Regions from separate parts of the Streptosporangium sp. NPDC003464 genome, predicted to be linked through region 1. Evidence: riboswitches for the same ligand, from Rfam matches in the RefSeq annotation. Region 1 holds a riboswitch; each other region holds the start of a gene.
The links. A riboswitch is a leader RNA that binds a small molecule or an ion and turns the genes downstream of it on or off. The one in region 1 is predicted to bind cobalamin.
Positions count from the first base shown of each region.

Region 2: linked by a shared signal. The riboswitch ahead of ACWDS7_RS42640 (ribonucleoside-diphosphate reductase subunit alpha) and the one ahead of bluB (5,6-dimethylbenzimidazole synthase) in region 1 are both predicted to bind cobalamin.
Region 3: linked by a shared signal. The riboswitch ahead of ACWDS7_RS42040 (hypothetical protein) and the one ahead of bluB (5,6-dimethylbenzimidazole synthase) in region 1 are both predicted to bind cobalamin.

Region 1 covers NZ_JBSFPS010000034.1:22,123-27,151, reverse strand. The annotation lists gene ACWDS7_RS10710 (alcohol dehydrogenase catalytic domain-containing protein) at 1-87, opposite strand, end outside; gene ACWDS7_RS10705 (type 1 glutamine amidotransferase family protein) at 401-1,018, shown strand; gene ACWDS7_RS10700 (MarR family winged helix-turn-helix transcriptional regulator) at 1,015-1,458, shown strand; gene ACWDS7_RS10695 (DUF6886 family protein) at 1,672-2,220, shown strand; cobalamin riboswitch at 2,554-2,753, shown strand; gene bluB (5,6-dimethylbenzimidazole synthase) at 2,786-3,484, shown strand; gene ACWDS7_RS10685 (MarR family winged helix-turn-helix transcriptional regulator) at 3,669-4,205, opposite strand; gene ACWDS7_RS10680 (NAD-dependent epimerase/dehydratase family protein) at 4,337-5,029, shown strand, end outside.
Region 2 covers NZ_JBSFPS010000327.1:3,957-8,985, forward strand. The annotation lists gene ACWDS7_RS42640 (ribonucleoside-diphosphate reductase subunit alpha) at 1-2,071, opposite strand, end outside; cobalamin riboswitch at 2,271-2,470, opposite strand; gene ACWDS7_RS42645 (Bug family tripartite tricarboxylate transporter substrate binding protein) at 2,469-3,506, opposite strand; gene glmS (glutamine--fructose-6-phosphate transaminase (isomerizing)) at 3,610-5,029, opposite strand, start outside.
Region 3 covers NZ_JBSFPS010000316.1:2,113-7,141, forward strand. The annotation lists gene ACWDS7_RS42030 (FecCD family ABC transporter permease) at 1-155, opposite strand, end outside; gene ACWDS7_RS42035 (ABC transporter substrate-binding protein) at 152-1,138, opposite strand; cobalamin riboswitch at 1,325-1,518, opposite strand; cobalamin riboswitch at 1,649-1,866, shown strand; gene ACWDS7_RS42040 (hypothetical protein) at 1,985-3,064, shown strand; gene ACWDS7_RS42045 (hypothetical protein) at 3,019-3,336, opposite strand; gene ACWDS7_RS42050 (hypothetical protein) at 3,698-4,381, opposite strand; gene ACWDS7_RS42055 (hypothetical protein) at 4,415-4,765, opposite strand; gene ACWDS7_RS42060 (VOC family protein) at 4,791-5,029, opposite strand, start outside.

The sequences.
Region 1 (5,029 bases):
CTCGCCGAACACCGGCGCAGGCTCCTCCACCTCGACCAACGCCATGGTCTCGGCCTCTCCCCACGCCGACTGCTGTATCGCCCGCATGACCGCCCCTTCTTCAGGTGATGGTGACGCCGACGACAATACATACATGCATCATGTATGTAAATGCGGAGAGGGCGACCCGAGAGCGCCTGGGTCGCGAGAATCCATCGGATCCAGCGAGAGACGACGATCCGCGACGACGGCCTCTCTCGGCGACGACACCCCCAGCCGTACGGCCCTCCGGTGAGGTCGTGCAGTTTTCCCGGCTCAGCGGCTCAAAGATCGATCCATGGCCGCCCTCCCCCACACCTCGGCCGGATCCGTCTTCTCGCGGCTCATTGACAGCATATTGTCATTATGACAAGATGCTGTCATGAACAAGATCTACCACGCGGTATACGAGACCATGGCGGACTGGGAGACCGGACACGCCACCGCCCACATCAGAAACGGCCACCACCACAGGGAACCCGGCCGCTACGAGCTCGTCACCGTCGGTCTCACGACCGACCCGATCACCACCATGGGCGGCCTGCGCGTCACCCCCGACGTCTCGCTCGACTCCATCAAGGACGCGGCGATGCTCATCCTGCCCGGCGCCGCACTCTGGGACGAAGGCGACGAACTCTCCCCCTTCGCCCGCAAGGCCCACGACCTACTGGAAGCGGGCGTGCCGGTCGCGGCCATCTGCGGCGCGACGGCCGGGCTGGCTCGCGAAGGGATCTTCGACACTCGGGGCCACACCAGCGCCGCGCTGCCGTACCTGCAGGCGCAGCAGGGCTACGGCGGCGCGGAGCGCTACGTCGAAGCGCCCGCCGTGACCGACGGAGACCTCATCACGGGCACCCCCACCGCACCGGTCGACTTCGCCCGCGAGATTTTCGCCAAGCTGGACCTGTACACCCCCCAGGTGCTAGACGCCTGGCACCGGCTGTTCGCACACAACGACGCCTCGGCCTTCGAAGCGCTGATGGCACCATCGGACATATGAGCAAGACAGGAGATCTGCTGTCGGAGGCCGCGCTCACCGTCTACCGCCTCAACGGGCAGTTCCTCGGCGCCGGCGACACGCTCGCCAAGCCGGCGGGGATGACCGTCGCCTGGTGGCAGGTACTGAGCGCGGTCCCCGACAAGCCCATGTCCGTGGCCGAGATCGCCCGGCTCCGCGGGCTGACCAGGCAGGGCGTGCAGCGGACCGCCGATCTGCTGGTGGACCAGGGCCTGGCCGAGTACGAGCCCAACCCCGCCCATCGCAGGGCCAAGCTGCTGCGGCCCACCGCGAAGGGCATGGCCGCGATAGAGCGGATCGACCCCGACCTGGAAGCACTGGCGGACCGGGTGGTGGACGAGCTCGGCCTCGACGGGCTGAAGCAGGTCATCGAGGCGCTCAAACAGCTCTCCGCCGCCCTCGACCAGGTCACTCGTCAGTGAGCGTCACATCGCCCCACGCCGTCCCCCAACCGATCGGCGAGTACGTCGTCCACGGCCCCGCCGAAGGCGGACGCCAGGTCCGCCTCACCGCCTGGCGCGTCCCCACCGACCACCTGCGCGACGGCCGCCCCGCCGACCAGCGCTCCACCCTCCCTGCCACACCGACCTTCCGGGAAGGGATTCGCCCTTGGGCCACGATGGTAGACACGGGTCATGCGGCCCAGACCAGGTCAAGTTCTGCACTTCTCCGAGGACCCGGAGATCACCCGGTTTGTCCCCCACGTGGCAACCACCGCACAAGAGCCGGAGGCATATGTGTGGGCTGTGTCGGCCGATCGCTGTCCCGACTACTGGTTTCCCCGCCAGTGCCCGCGCGCCATGGCCTGGACCGTGCCGGACACGACGGACGCCGACCGGGAACGGATCATCGGTGCCGGCTGCGGGCGGCGCATCCATGCGATCGAGTACGGCTGGCTGGAGGCGTTCTTGACCGTGCGCCTGTACGGCTACCGCCTGCCCGCGGAGAAGTTCGTCCCGATCGGTGAGCCGGTGCCGAACGCGATGGTCGCCACCGAGCCCGTCGAACCGCTCGGCCCGCCCGAACCGGTCGGCAGTCTGCCCCAGCTGCACGAGGAGGCCGGGATCCAGCTCAGAGTGCTGGACAACCTCTGGGCGTTCTGGGATGCGGTGACCACCAGCTCTCTGGGCTGGAGCGGCATCCGCCTGCGCAATGCCCGCCCCAGGCCGGCCAGAACAGGCTGACGCCCCCGACCCCCACGTCCCGGTGGTCGCTCCCCCACTGACACTCCGGCTAGCTGACCTGTTGCGCTCCGACGCCTATTGAATCGGAAACTTGTGGTCCGGTAAGAGGTCGGTGGACGAGCTGCTCATCTCCTGCTTCGTGATCGTCGTGCTCACCGGTGCTTTCCTGGCGTTCTTCCGCACGCCGGCGGACACGGAGGTTCTGCGGGGCTCTCACCCCGTACGGTGGTCTCCCCTTTCGCTGGAATGCCCGGGGGGACGGTCCTTATCGCATGATCCCTGGCCGTCGCCGGGTGAGCGGCGCGGTGAGGTCGGGAATCCGCTAGCGTACTGAGCGGCGAACTGTTGCAAGGTGCCTCGCGTCGGTGAGGAGAATCGGGAAGCCGGTGTGATTCCGGCACGGGCCCGCCGCGGTGACCGGGGAGCCGCCGCCCACGCGCGCATGCGCAGCCACTGGCCCGCGAGGGCTGGGAAGGCGGGTGGTCAGGCGTCGATCCGGGAGTCCGAAGACCGGCCTTGCGCTCATAGCCCCGCAAAGGGGCACGAACGCAGCGGGAGCCTGCCCATGGACAGCCAGCTTTACGACGTCATCCACCGCCGCCGTGACGTGCGCGCGCAGTTCACCGGTGAACCCGTCCCCGACGAGGCCCTGCACCGGATCCTGTCGGCGGCCCACGCCGCGCCCAGCGTCGGCCTCTCCCAGCCCTGGGACTTCATCGTCGTGCGCGACCCCGCCGTCCGCGCCGCGTTCCACGGACACGTCCAGCATGAACGCGCGGTCTTCGCCGCGACCCTTGACGCCTCCGCCGTACGGCGGTTCGCCCGGATCAAGATCGAAGGAGTGCTGGAGTCCACACTGTCGATCGTGGTCACCTATGACCCGGATCGGGGCGGCCCCGCCGTTCTCGGCCGCCACGCCATCGCCGACGCGGGCCTGTACTCGGTGTGCCTGGCCATCCAGAATCTCTGGCTGGCCGCCACCGCCGAGAATCTCGGTGTCGGCTGGGTGTCGTTCTACCGCGAGCCGTTCCTGAACGACCTTCTCGCCATCCCCGCGCCGATCCGCCCCGTCGCGTGGCTGTGCGTGGGGCCGGTGACCCACCTGGAGACCGTCCCCGACCTCGAGCGGAACGGCTGGCGGGATCGGCGCCCCCTGTGGGCCGCCGTCCACCACGACCGCTGGAGTTCCGGTCTCCACGGCCGCCCTCATCCCGATCGAGCCGGACGCTCCTCCACGCCTCCCGATCGAACGGGAATGAGCTGAACGCTCCTCCATTGACGACGGCCTTCCCCGCCTTCTCGGGACTTCGCGGGTTCCTCTCAGGACTTTTCGCGGATGACCGGCGATCCGGCCGCCCGGAAACGCGTCGCGTCACGCCGGTGTGATCACGGTTCAGATGGCTCGCCCACCTCGGCGACCAGCTGCGAGACGGTGACGCGACGCGTTCTCAGCATGCGCCGGTGGCGGAGGTGTCCGGCCCCGTGTCGCCGAGGGAGACGAGCAGGCGGCGCAGGAGCACGGTGATCTGGTCGCGGTCGGCGGAGCTCAGGCCCTCCAGGAGCCGCCGCTCGTTGGCGACGTGATGCTCGACGAGCCTGTTGACCAGGCTCAGCCCTTGATCGGTGAGGGAGATCAGGACGCGGCGCCGGTGGGCCGGATCGACGGCGCGGTCGACCAGGCCCTTTTTCTCGAGCCGGTCGATGCGGTTGGTCAGGGCGGCCGAGCTGACCATCGCCGCCGTGCTGAGTTCGCCGGCGTTGAGGACGTGGGGCGGCCCGGAGCGCAGCAGGGTGGCCAGCACATCGAACTCCCAGGGCTCGATGTCGTACGCGGACAAGTGGTCCCTGATGGCGCGTTCGAGGAGGCGGGAGACCCGGGACAGGCGACCGATGATCTCCATCGGTGAGCAGTCCAGATCGGGGCGCGCCGTCTGCCACTGGCTGATGATCACGTCCACTCCGTCGTGGAGTCCGTCGGTCGTCATCGTGAGTCCTGTCCTGAGCTGTCCTGAGCGTGGCTTTGCACAGAGGCTAACACTTAGACATCGAAGGATTTGACACTTGCGAACACCGTGATTTAAGTTTTCGACATCGAAATTTTCGAGGGGAGACTTTGATGAAGATCTTGCTTATCGGTGCCGGCGGTTACCTCGGCTCGGCGGTCGCGGACCATCTGGACGAGGCCGGACACCAGATCGTCGAACTGACCCGCGCCACCGACGACCGCCCGGAGAACGGGCGTGAAAAGCGTGTCGGCGACCTGACCGATCCGCGTTCGCTCACCCAGGCGGTGACCCCCGACATAGACGCTGTGATCAACATGGCGACGCCCACCGGAGACGCCGAGACTGACGCCGCCGCGATCGCCGCGCTGACGGATCCGCTGCGCGGTACCGGGCGGGCTTTCGTCTACACCAGCGGTGTCTGGGTGCTGGGAGCCACCGGACCCGGCCCCGTTGACGAGAACACCCCTGCCAATCCCATCCCGATCGTGGGATACCGGCCGACGATCGAGCGTCAGGTGCTCGACACCGCCGAGAGCGGTGTGCGCGCCCTGGTGATCCGCCCGGGCATCGTGCACGGCCGGGGTGGCGGCATTCCCGCTCTCCTGGTGAACCTGGCCCGCGAACACGCGGCGCCGAGGTTCGTCGGGGAAGAGGCGGCGCGCTGGCCCATGGTGCACGTCGACGACCTCGCCGACCTGTTCGTCGCCGCGGTGGAGCGGGCACCCGCCGGGTCGCTCTGGCACGGTGTGGCCGAGACCGCGGTCGCCGTCCGCGACCTCGCCTCCGCGGCCGGACGCGCCGCC
Region 2 (5,029 bases), on a different contig from region 1:
TGGTCTTGAGGCCGGACTTCCACGCGTAGGCGTACATCGAGGAGAGCTTGCCGATGGTCGGCGTGGCCATGAACAGGTTCAGCGACTGTGACTGGTCGATGTACGGCGTGCGCGCCGCGGCCAGGTCGATCAGCGCCTTCTGCGGCAGCTCCCAGGCGGTCCGGTAGAGCGCCTTGAGGTCGTCGGGCATGCCGGGGACGTCCTGGACGGAGCCGTCGGCCCGCTTGATCGCGTCCCGGATCTGCGGGGTCCACCGGCCCCGGGCCTGCAGGTCACGGACCAGATAGCGGTTGACCTGGAGGAACTCTCCCGACAGGGTCTCGCGCTTGAAGACGTTGGAGACCTGGGGCTCGATGCACTCGTAGCAGCCCGCGATGGAGGCGATGGTGGCCGTGGGCGCGATCGCGATCATCAACGAGTTGCGGAGGCCGGTCTCGGCGATCCGCTCCCTGAGGCGCGTCCACTCCGGCGAGCCGCCGGCCCCGTAGTGGTCGGGGTGGAGCACGCCGCCGGCGGCCCTGGTCTCGTCGTAGGAGGGGTGGCGCCCCCGCTCGACGGCCAGGTCCGCGGAGGTGCCGTAGGCGGCCAGCGCGATCTCTTCGGAGATGCGGGTGGACAGCTCCAGCGCCTGCGGGGAGTCGAACGGCAGCCGCAGCGTGAAGAACACATCCGCCAGGCCCATCACGCCCAGGCCGATCGGCCGCCACTTCCGGTTGGCCGCCTCGGCCTCCGGGGTCGGGTAGAAGCCCAGGTCGATGGTCCGGTCCAGGAACCGCACGGCGGTGCGGACGGTCCGGCGCAGCCGCGGCCAGTCGACGTCCTGACCGGCCAGGTGGGCGGCGAGGTTGATCGAGCCCAGGTTGCAGACGGCCGTCTCGGCGTCGTTGGTGACCTCCAGGATCTCGGTGCAGAGGTTCGACAGGTGGATGACGTTCTCCGGGCGGGCCGTCTGGTTGGAGGTCCGGTTGGCGGCGTCCTTGAAGGTCATCCAGCCGTTGCCGGTCTGGGCCAGGGTGCGCATCATCCGGCCGTACAGGGACCGGGCCGGGATCTGCTTGACGGAGCGGCCCTCGGCCTCGGCGGCCCGGTAGGCCTCGTCGAAGGCGGCGCCGTACAGGTCGGTGAGGTGCGGGACCTCCTTGGGGTCGAACAGCGACCACATGCCGTCGGCCTCGACCCGGCGCATGAACTCGTCGGGGATCCAGTTGGCCAGGTTCAGGTTGTGCGTGCGGCGGGCCTCCTCGCCGGTGTTGTCACGCAGTTCGAGGAACTCCTCGATGTCGGCGTGCCAGGTCTCCAGGTAGACGCAGGCCGCGCCCTTGCGGCGGCCGCCCTGGTTGACCGCGGCGACGCTGGAGTCCAGCGTGCGCAGCCACGGCACGATGCCGTTGGAGTGGCCGTTGGTGCCCCGGATCAGCGAACCCCGCGAGCGGACCCGGGTCCAGGAGATGCCGATCCCGCCGGCGTACTTCGACAGCCGCGCGACCTGCCCGTAGCGCTCGTAGATCGCCTCCAGCTCGTCACGGGGCGAGTCGAGCAGGAAGCAGGACGACAGCTGGGGCCTGCGCGAGCCGGAGTTGAACAGGGTGGGCGAGCTCGGCAGGTAGGACAGGGTGGACATGAGCGCGTAGAGCTCGCCGGCCTCCTCCACCGTCTCCGACAGGCCACAGGCCACCCGGAGGAAGAAGTGCTGCGGGCGCTCCAGGACCTTGCGGGTCTGCGGGTGGCGCAGCAGGTAGCGGTCGTAGACCGTGCGCAGCCCGAAGTACTCGAACCGGCCGTCGGCCGCCCCGTCCACCAGCGCGTCCAGCGCCGCGGCGTTGGCGGCCACGAAGGCGGCCAGCCCGTCCTGGATCAGCCCGGCCGCGTGGGTCGCGGCGACGGACTCGGAGAAGGTCCGGACGCCGTGCCCGGCGGCCTCCTCGGCGATCAGCTCCGCCAGCAGCCCGGCGGCGATCTTGGAGTTCTCCGGGTCGGCGATCACCCGGGCGGCGGCCTCCTCGATGGCCAGCCGGCGGTCGACCGGGCCGTTGCCGGTCTCCTTGGCGACGTCGACCAAGGTCTGTGTCACGTGCTACCCCTCGCGCGCTCGAATTCCCCGTACGGCTCTCGCCGGAAGGGCGCACGCGTCAGAGAACGGCCCCGGGCACGCCGGACCGCCTCATCACGCGGGCCCTCCCTCGAGGCCCTGAACGATCTCCGTGGTCGGGTCCGCCTCACCCGGCACGCTCCGGGCCGCTCCACGCGTCCCTCGGTGCCCGGCTCGGCTCCCTCTCCACACGTCGCCGGCAGGTCTTCGGACTCACGGGCGTCTGGCGCATGCCTACCGGCCGTCGCTTCCCAGGCAGGTGCGCCCAGTGCTCCATGACGGCTTTCGTTCCCGTTCACCGCTGCGGGGCAGTCCCGGAATCTCACCGGGTTCCCTCTTGCCTCACCCCCAGAGGGGCGAACCAGCAACGAGCAGGATCCTACATGTAGTGCTGCCGGACGCAACTACCCCAACAGCTTGTGCCGATGGTGCTCAGCAGTCCGAGCTCGTCGAGCACCTCCCGGGTCCGGCGCGTCTCCGTGACGAGCCACTGGCGGAAGTCGTCCCCGCTCAGATAGACCCGGTTCCAGCCGTTGGCCGCACAGATCGCCCGCCAGCGGGACGAGGCGTCGACGCGGTCGCACAGGGCGACGGCCACGTCCCTGTCGTCGGAACTCATGCCGCGGGGGCCGAGCACGCCGCACCAGTCGGTGTACTCCAGCCGGACGTCCAGCTCCATCAGCGTCGGGGCGTCGATCCCGTCGATCCGCTCGGCGGAGGAGACCACCAGCGGCCGCAGCCGGCCCTCGGCGATCTCGGGCACGAAGGAGCGGGCGGAGCCCAGCAGCGCGGCCACCCTGCCGTCGTGGAGGGCGTGCACACCCTCGGCCCCGCTGGAGTAGCCGGCGTAGTCCAGCAGCCGGGTGTCCACCCCCAGGCACTTGCCGATCATGCCGTAGAGCACGTGGTCGGAGCCGCCCTCCATCCGGCCGCCCACCGTCAGCCCGGCCGGGTCGCGGCGGAGCACCGCGGCGAGGTTCTCGAAGGTGCGCAGGCGGGAGTTCTCCGGGACGACCAGGGCCGCCCAGTCGCCGACCAGGCGGGCCAGGGGGGTGGTGGACTCCACCACGGAGGCGGTGTTGGCGATCTCCGCGCCGGCCACCATCGGCATCCCGGTGAGCAGCAGCCTGCCCGCGTACGTGAACGGGTCGTGGGCGGCGGCGAACGCCCCCAGCGCGGCGGCGCCCAGGCTGCCCGGGTAGTTGCCCACCTCGACCTTCCGCGCCAGCCCGTCGCCGGTCAGCACCGCGGCCAGCGCGCGGGCGGCCCGGTCCCAGCCCTGCCCGCGGGCGGCGGGCGCGATGACGGTCAGCCGTCCCGCCAGCGGCACGCGGGGGTCCGCCGCCCCGCCGCAGCCACCGCAGCCGCCGGCGACCATGACCCCCAGGGCGAGCGCGAAGAACCGCCTACGGTACATAAGCGCCCCTTCCCCCAGACCCCCCAATACTTCAGGTTACAGACACGTCACTTTGTGTCACACATTGGGGGGTCTTACTGCCATCAGGCAGCTCAGGGGGGCTCTACTCCACTGTGACGCTCTTGGCCAGGTTGCGAGGCTTGTCCACATCCCGCTCCAGCGCCACGGCCGCGTGGTAGGCCAGGAGCTGGAGCGGGATCGACAGCAGGATCGGGTCCAGCTCCGTCTCGTTCCTGGGCACCACGACGCAGTCGTCGGCCAGCTTGGGGTCGGCCGTACGGTGACCGACCATGAGCACCCGGCCGCCGCGCGCGCGGATCTCGCCGAGCGTGGTGAGGTTCTTGTCCAGCAGCTCGTCGTCGGGGACGATCGCCACGGTCGGCATCTCCGGGCCGATCAGGGCCAGCGGCCCGTGCTTGAGCTCGCTGGCCGGGTAGGCCTCGGCGTGCACGTAGGAGATCTCCTTGAGCTTCTGCGCGCCCTCGCGGGCCACCGGGTAGCCCCGGACCCGGCCGACGAACATCATGCTCGGCGAGTCGGCGTACTTGCGCGCCAGCTCCTTGATCTGCGGCTCCAGCGCGAGGATCTCCTTGATCTGGCCGGGCAGCCGGCGCAGGCCCTCGCAGATGCGGCGGCCGTCGGCCGGGGACAGGTCGCGCACCCGGCCCAGGTGAAGCGCCAGCAGCGCGAAGGCCACCGCGGTCGAGGTGAACGCCTTGGTGCTGGCCACCGAGACCTCGGGACCGGCGTGCAGGTAGACGCCGCCGTCGCACTCGCGGGCGATGGCGCTGCCGACGGTGTTGACGATGCCGAGCACCCGGCCGCCCTTGCGCTTGAGCTCCTGGACGGCGGCGAGGGTGTCGTAGGTCTCCCCCGACTGGCTGATCGCCACGTACAGGGTGTCGGGCTCCACGACCGGGCTGCGGTAGCGGAACTCGCTGGCCGGCTCGGCGTCGGCCGGGATCCGGGCCAGCTCCTCGATGAGCTGGGCGCCGATCTGGCCCGAGTAGTAGGCGGAGCCACAGCCGATGATCTTCACCCGGCGGAACGACCGGGTCTCGCGCGCGTCCATGTTGAGGCCGCCCAGGTGGGCGATGTGGAAGCGGTCGTCCAGCCGTCCGCGCAGCGTCCGGGCCACGGTGTCGGGCTGCTCGGAGATCTCCTTGAGCAGGTAGTGCTCGTAGCCGCCGGTGTCGTAGTGCCCGGCCTCCCAGTCGACGGTCAGCGGCTCCTTGGCCGTCTCGCGCGCGTCGCTGGCGAAGGTGTGGAAGCCGTCGGCCTTCAGCACCGCCAGCTCCCCGTCCTCCAGGTGGACCACCTGGCGGGTGTAGCGGACCAGCGCGGCCACGTCGGAGGCGGCGAACATCTCCTTCTCGCCGATGCCCAGCACGATCGGGCTGCCGTTGCGGGCCACCACCACCTCGCCGGGCCGCTGGGCGTCGATCACCGCGATGCCGTAGGTGCCGACGATCCGCTTGAGCGCCAGCCGGACCGCCTCCTCCAGCGAGTCGGTCTCCCCGACG
Region 3 (5,029 bases), on a different contig from region 1:
CTGATCGACCCGGCCGCGATCCCCGCCGTGGCCGCCCCGCCCAGCAACAGCGCGCACAACAGCAGCACCAGCGGGTACGGCAGGCCAGGGCGCCGCGCGAGAGGTGCGGTGGCTCGGGCGTCGGCGGTCCGGGAGACCTTGGTCAGCTCGCTCACTTGAACCGGCCGGCATGGATCTGCCGGGCCAGCGACTCCACCGCCGACGGCGCCCGGACCCCGAGCACGACCGACGACAGCGGCAGCACCGCGAACCGCTGCTCCTTGATCGCCGGCACGTCCGCGAGCGCCGGGTTCGACAGCAGGAACCTCTTCTTGTCGGCCACCGACTGGTCGCCGTAGTCGTAGATGACGATCCAGTCGGGCGCCCGCTCGGCGACCTGCTCGAACGACACGTCACCCCACGCCTTGTCCACGTCGGCGAACAGGTTCCGCGCGCCCGCCAGCGTGATGACGTCGTTGCCGACGCCCTTGCCGCCGGCGGTGAACGCGGTCTTGTCACCGCTGTCGTAGACGAACAGCTTGACCGGGCTCACCCCGGCGAGCTTCTCCTTGACCTGTGCCAGTGGCGCGCGCAGGCGGGTGATGAGGGAATCGGCCCGATCGCGCACACCGAAGATCGCGGCGACGTTGTGGATCTCCTGGTCCATCAGGTCCAGGGTCACCGGGCCGGTCGGGCAGTCCTCGATGTTGAGGTAGGTGTCGATCCCGGCCTTGCCCAGCGCGTCGCGGCTGCGGCCCTCCTTCTCGTCGAAGGTGCTGGAGAAGCCGCCGTAGACGAAGTCGGGCTCGGCAGCCAGCAGCGCCTCGTGAGAGGGGTACCCCTTGGCGAGCACCTTGATCCCGTTGTAGGCGGCCTGGTACTCGGGAAGGATCTTGTCATCGAGGTAGCCGGTGCCGATCATCGCCTGCTGCAGCCCCAGCGCCAGCATCACCTCGGTGGCGTGCTGGTTGAGCGAGACCGCCCGCCGCGGCGGGCGCTCGTACGTCGTCTTGACGCCGCAGTTGTCGATGGTGACCGGGAACCCCGCGACCGGTGCGGTGGACGCCGCGGCGGAGGCCTTGACCTCAGCGGGCGCGCCGCCGCAGCCGGCGAGGAGTACGGCGGAGAGCAGCAGGGACAAAGGGCGTCTGCCCGTCATGGATGGTTCCTCTCACGGAATCTGCACCATGGGGCGGTCCTGTCGGAAGGCGGCGGAAACCGGCCCGGGAGACGTCTCCGGGCACGCGTCGGCGCACCGGCCACGCGGCACCGCCGCGCGGCGCGCTGTTCATCGGCCCATCGGGCACGCCGACCCGCTCCTCTCCGGGGAGATCCGCCCCAGTTCTGTCGAGGAGGCGACCGCGTGAGTCTCCTGGCTCTCGGGTCGAGGCTCGTCCCCGCCTTCCCACCCCGGAGTGGGGCAGTGGCCGTATGGGGATCCGCTCGCCGATCACAGTGGCGGTACCGCGCCGGATTCACACCGGCTTCCTCGACCGCGCTCGCCTTTCCGTCATCATTACACGAAGCCATCAATTCACTGAATACCGGTGATGTGGTGAATCCCATTCGGAGCACCGCACGGTTCTTCTCAGCCGGTCAGCGCGACGGAGGCGCCCGTTCGACCGGCCTACCCTTACGACGGCGGTGTCCGCTCAGCGCACCGGCTGGCTAGAATCCCGCTGTGGATGGTTCGTCCGTGCCCGACCGGGTGCGGACGTCGTAAGAGGGAATCCGGTGGGAATCCGGGACTGCCCCGCAGCGGTGAGTGGGAACGACCGCCGTCATACGCACTGGGCCTGTGGCCTGGGAAGCGACGGTCAGTAGGTCACGCCTTGTTCAGGTGTGGTGCCCGCGAGTCCGAAGACCTGCCTTCCGCCCGTGCACCGACCGGTGCGCGGTGGTTCGCGGCCTCGTGGGAGGGCCTGGGACGCGCCCGCAGGACCTGCCTGCTGTGCGCTTCTTCCTCCTGCCCGGCCGCATCCTGGCAATAGCGAGGGAAGCTGCCATGACAACGACGACCCTCGGGTATCCGCGCATCGGCGCGCACCGAGAGCTCAAATTCGTCACCGAGGAGTACTGGGCCGGGCGCGTCGGCGAAGAGGAACTGCAGTCCACGGCCTCGACGCTGCGGCGGGCGGTGTGGACCGAGCTGCGGGACTCCGGCCTGGGGACGATCCCGTCGAACACCTTCTCCTTCTACGATCACGTGCTGGACACCAGCGTCATGGTCGACGCGGTCCCCGACCGGTACCGGGCGCTGTCCGGCCTGGAGCGGTATTTCGCGATGGCGCGCGGCACCGCAGACATCCCGGCGCTGGAGATGACCAAGTGGTTCGACACCAACTACCACTACATCGTCCCCGAGCTGTCCCTGGACGCCCGGTTCCGGCTCGCCGACGGCGCGCAGGCGAAGCCCGTGGCCGAGTACCTCGAGGCCAAGACCCTGGGGGTCGAGACCCGGCCGGTGCTGGTCGGCCCGCTGACCTACCTTCTGCTGGCCAAGGCCGCGCCGGGCTCGCCTGAGGGGTTCGTGCCGCTGGATCTGCTGGGCGCCCTGGTGGAGGTCTATGCCGAGCTGCTGGAGCGGCTCGCTGGAGCCGGCGCGCAGTGGGTGCAGCTGGACGAGCCGGCACTGGCCGGGGATCTCGGCGCGCGGGAGGTCGAAGCACTCGAGCGGGCCTACCGCCGCCTGGGCGGGCTGTCCAGCCGCCCGAAGATCCTGCTGGCCACCTACTTCGGCACCGTCGCGGCCGAGGCGTTGAAGGTGGTCGCCTCCACCGCGGTCGAGGCGATCGGGCTGGACTTCGTCACTCGCCCGGACACCCTGGAGGTGGCGGCCTCAGCGCGGAGGTCGCGGGTCTCCTACCGGGCCGCAGCCACCTCCGCCGTGGCTTCGGTCAGCCGCACCTCCAGGGCCGTGCTGTGCGTGCGTTCCTGCGCCAGCCGCTCCCCGGCGGCGACGGCCTCGGCCAGTGCGCGAGTCAGCTCGCCCTCGCGCGCCGCTAGGCGCTCGCCCTGCTCAGCAGCCGCTTGGCGCAGTCAGTCCGCCTCCGCGCGTAGCGTGTCGCGCTCGGCGCGGGCCTGATCTGCGTCCTTTTCCGTCGCGACGCGTGCCTCGGCGTGCTCGCGAACCTCGCGCAGCGCCTGACGTTCGGTGGCGGCCGCGGCGGCGCGCTGATCGGTAGCCTCGGTCCGCTCGTCGGCCCGCTCGGCGCTGCGCTCCAGCAGCCCGTCGCGCAGCTCGGTCAGCAACCGCAGCTGCGCGGCGCCGACGGCGATCCGTTCGCGCAGGGCCGGGGTGTGCTGAGCATCCAATTCGCGTAATCGGGCCTGCTGTGCGACCACGGCGGCTTCCACCTCTAGTCCTCCCGCCGCCGGCCTCTGGGTGTGAGCTGCACCAGGCCGTGGCGCACCAGCACCCGGTGCACCGTCGCCCGGGACGGCACCTGTCTGGAAGCAGCGAAGATGACAGTAGGACCTGCGTTTGACCTGGGCACTGTCAGTTAGATGGATATCGAAATACCCGCGTCTATGGCATCGAAGTTGACAGTATGGAGCCGAAGATCAACTGCCTTGCCCGTGCCCTCCGACAGGAGCGCGTACTTGCGGCCGGCGGACTTGGCGGTCGCGGGTTCGGCCGCGTGCGCCTGGGGGGTGTGGGAGAGGAAAAAGGTCAGGAGTAAGGCAAGGAGCACCGAGATAGAGCGGGCTTTCGTCCTCATCTACCATCCAGCGGTCGTGGTGGCGCCGACCCGGCGATCTTACGCCGGGGCCGCGGTCGCCGGATATGCCGTCCGAGGGCCGACAGCAGAACGACCTCCAGGCAGATGGTGATCAGCCCGATGACGGCACTGGTGGCTGAGGCGGGCATCATGAACGCCGTGTGGGAGGCGAGGATGCCTCCGATCAGCCAGAGGCGATGGCTGTCGGCCCAGTCGCCCGACCGCCGCCGGCGCAGGACCAGCCAGCCGAACGGGATCGCGGTCATCGCCCCGGCGAACAGTCGAAGTGGCGGCGACATCATGTCGCCGAACAGCAGGTCCGGTCCGAGACCGAGCGGCAGCAGCGTGGTCAGGAAGGCCATCGTCAGATACCCCGCGACGATGCCGACCACGACGGGCCGTGGGGCCCGCCGGTCGCTTCGGACCCCGTCCGGCGACCGGCGCCGGGGCAGCACGCGCAGGGCCGGCCAGGCCAGCAGCGCGATCATCAGCAGGTAGGCGACGGTCCATCCCCACGGGGTCTGATTGCCGGGGTCCTCGGTGGCCGAGATGACGACTCTCAGCCCGAGCACACCGGCTACGGCCAATGCGCCGGTGACGATGAACCCGCCGGTGCGCAGATAGCTCTGATCGCGCAGGCGCGGGAAGAGCAGGTTGGTGATCGCGACGGGCAGGAGCACGCTGAGCGCGACGTGGACGCCGCTCTGTGACTCCTAATAGGTCCAGTTGATGCCGAGGGCGCGCAGGCCCCAGTCGGCGGCGCCGTACATGTGCGGGCTGGTCAGGGCCTGCAGACCGGGTCCGTCCTCGGCTACCTGATAGGCCAGGCCGAGCACCACCAGGCTGGTCCATCCGCCGCCGGCCCGCGCGACCGCCTCGCGGACGAGCAGGACGCCGGCGCCGTACATCACCAGCAACAGCGGCAGGAGCAGCCAGGTGAACGGGACGGCGACCGCTGAGAACGTCGGCTGCGCGCAGAACGTCGTCAGCAGCGCCAAGGTCCACGCGGCACGCAGGCGGTCGCGGCCGGGCCGGGAGCGGCCCGGCCGGATGTCCGTGCGCATCGCTTGCTCTGCCCGTACGCGCTGATCACCGGTCATGGGCGTCGGCCAGTCCCTGAATGTCGATCTTGGTCATGGCGTGCAGGGCGGTGAGGACGCGTTCGGCGGCCTCCGGTTCGGCGCCTTGGAGGAGCTCCCGCAGGGCCGTGGGCATGACCTGCCAGGTCACCCCGAAACGATCGACCAGGGAGCCACCCGGCCCCTCTTCGCCGCCATCGGTGAGGCCCGCCCAGAGGGTGTCCACCTCCTCCTGGCCGTCGCACTCCA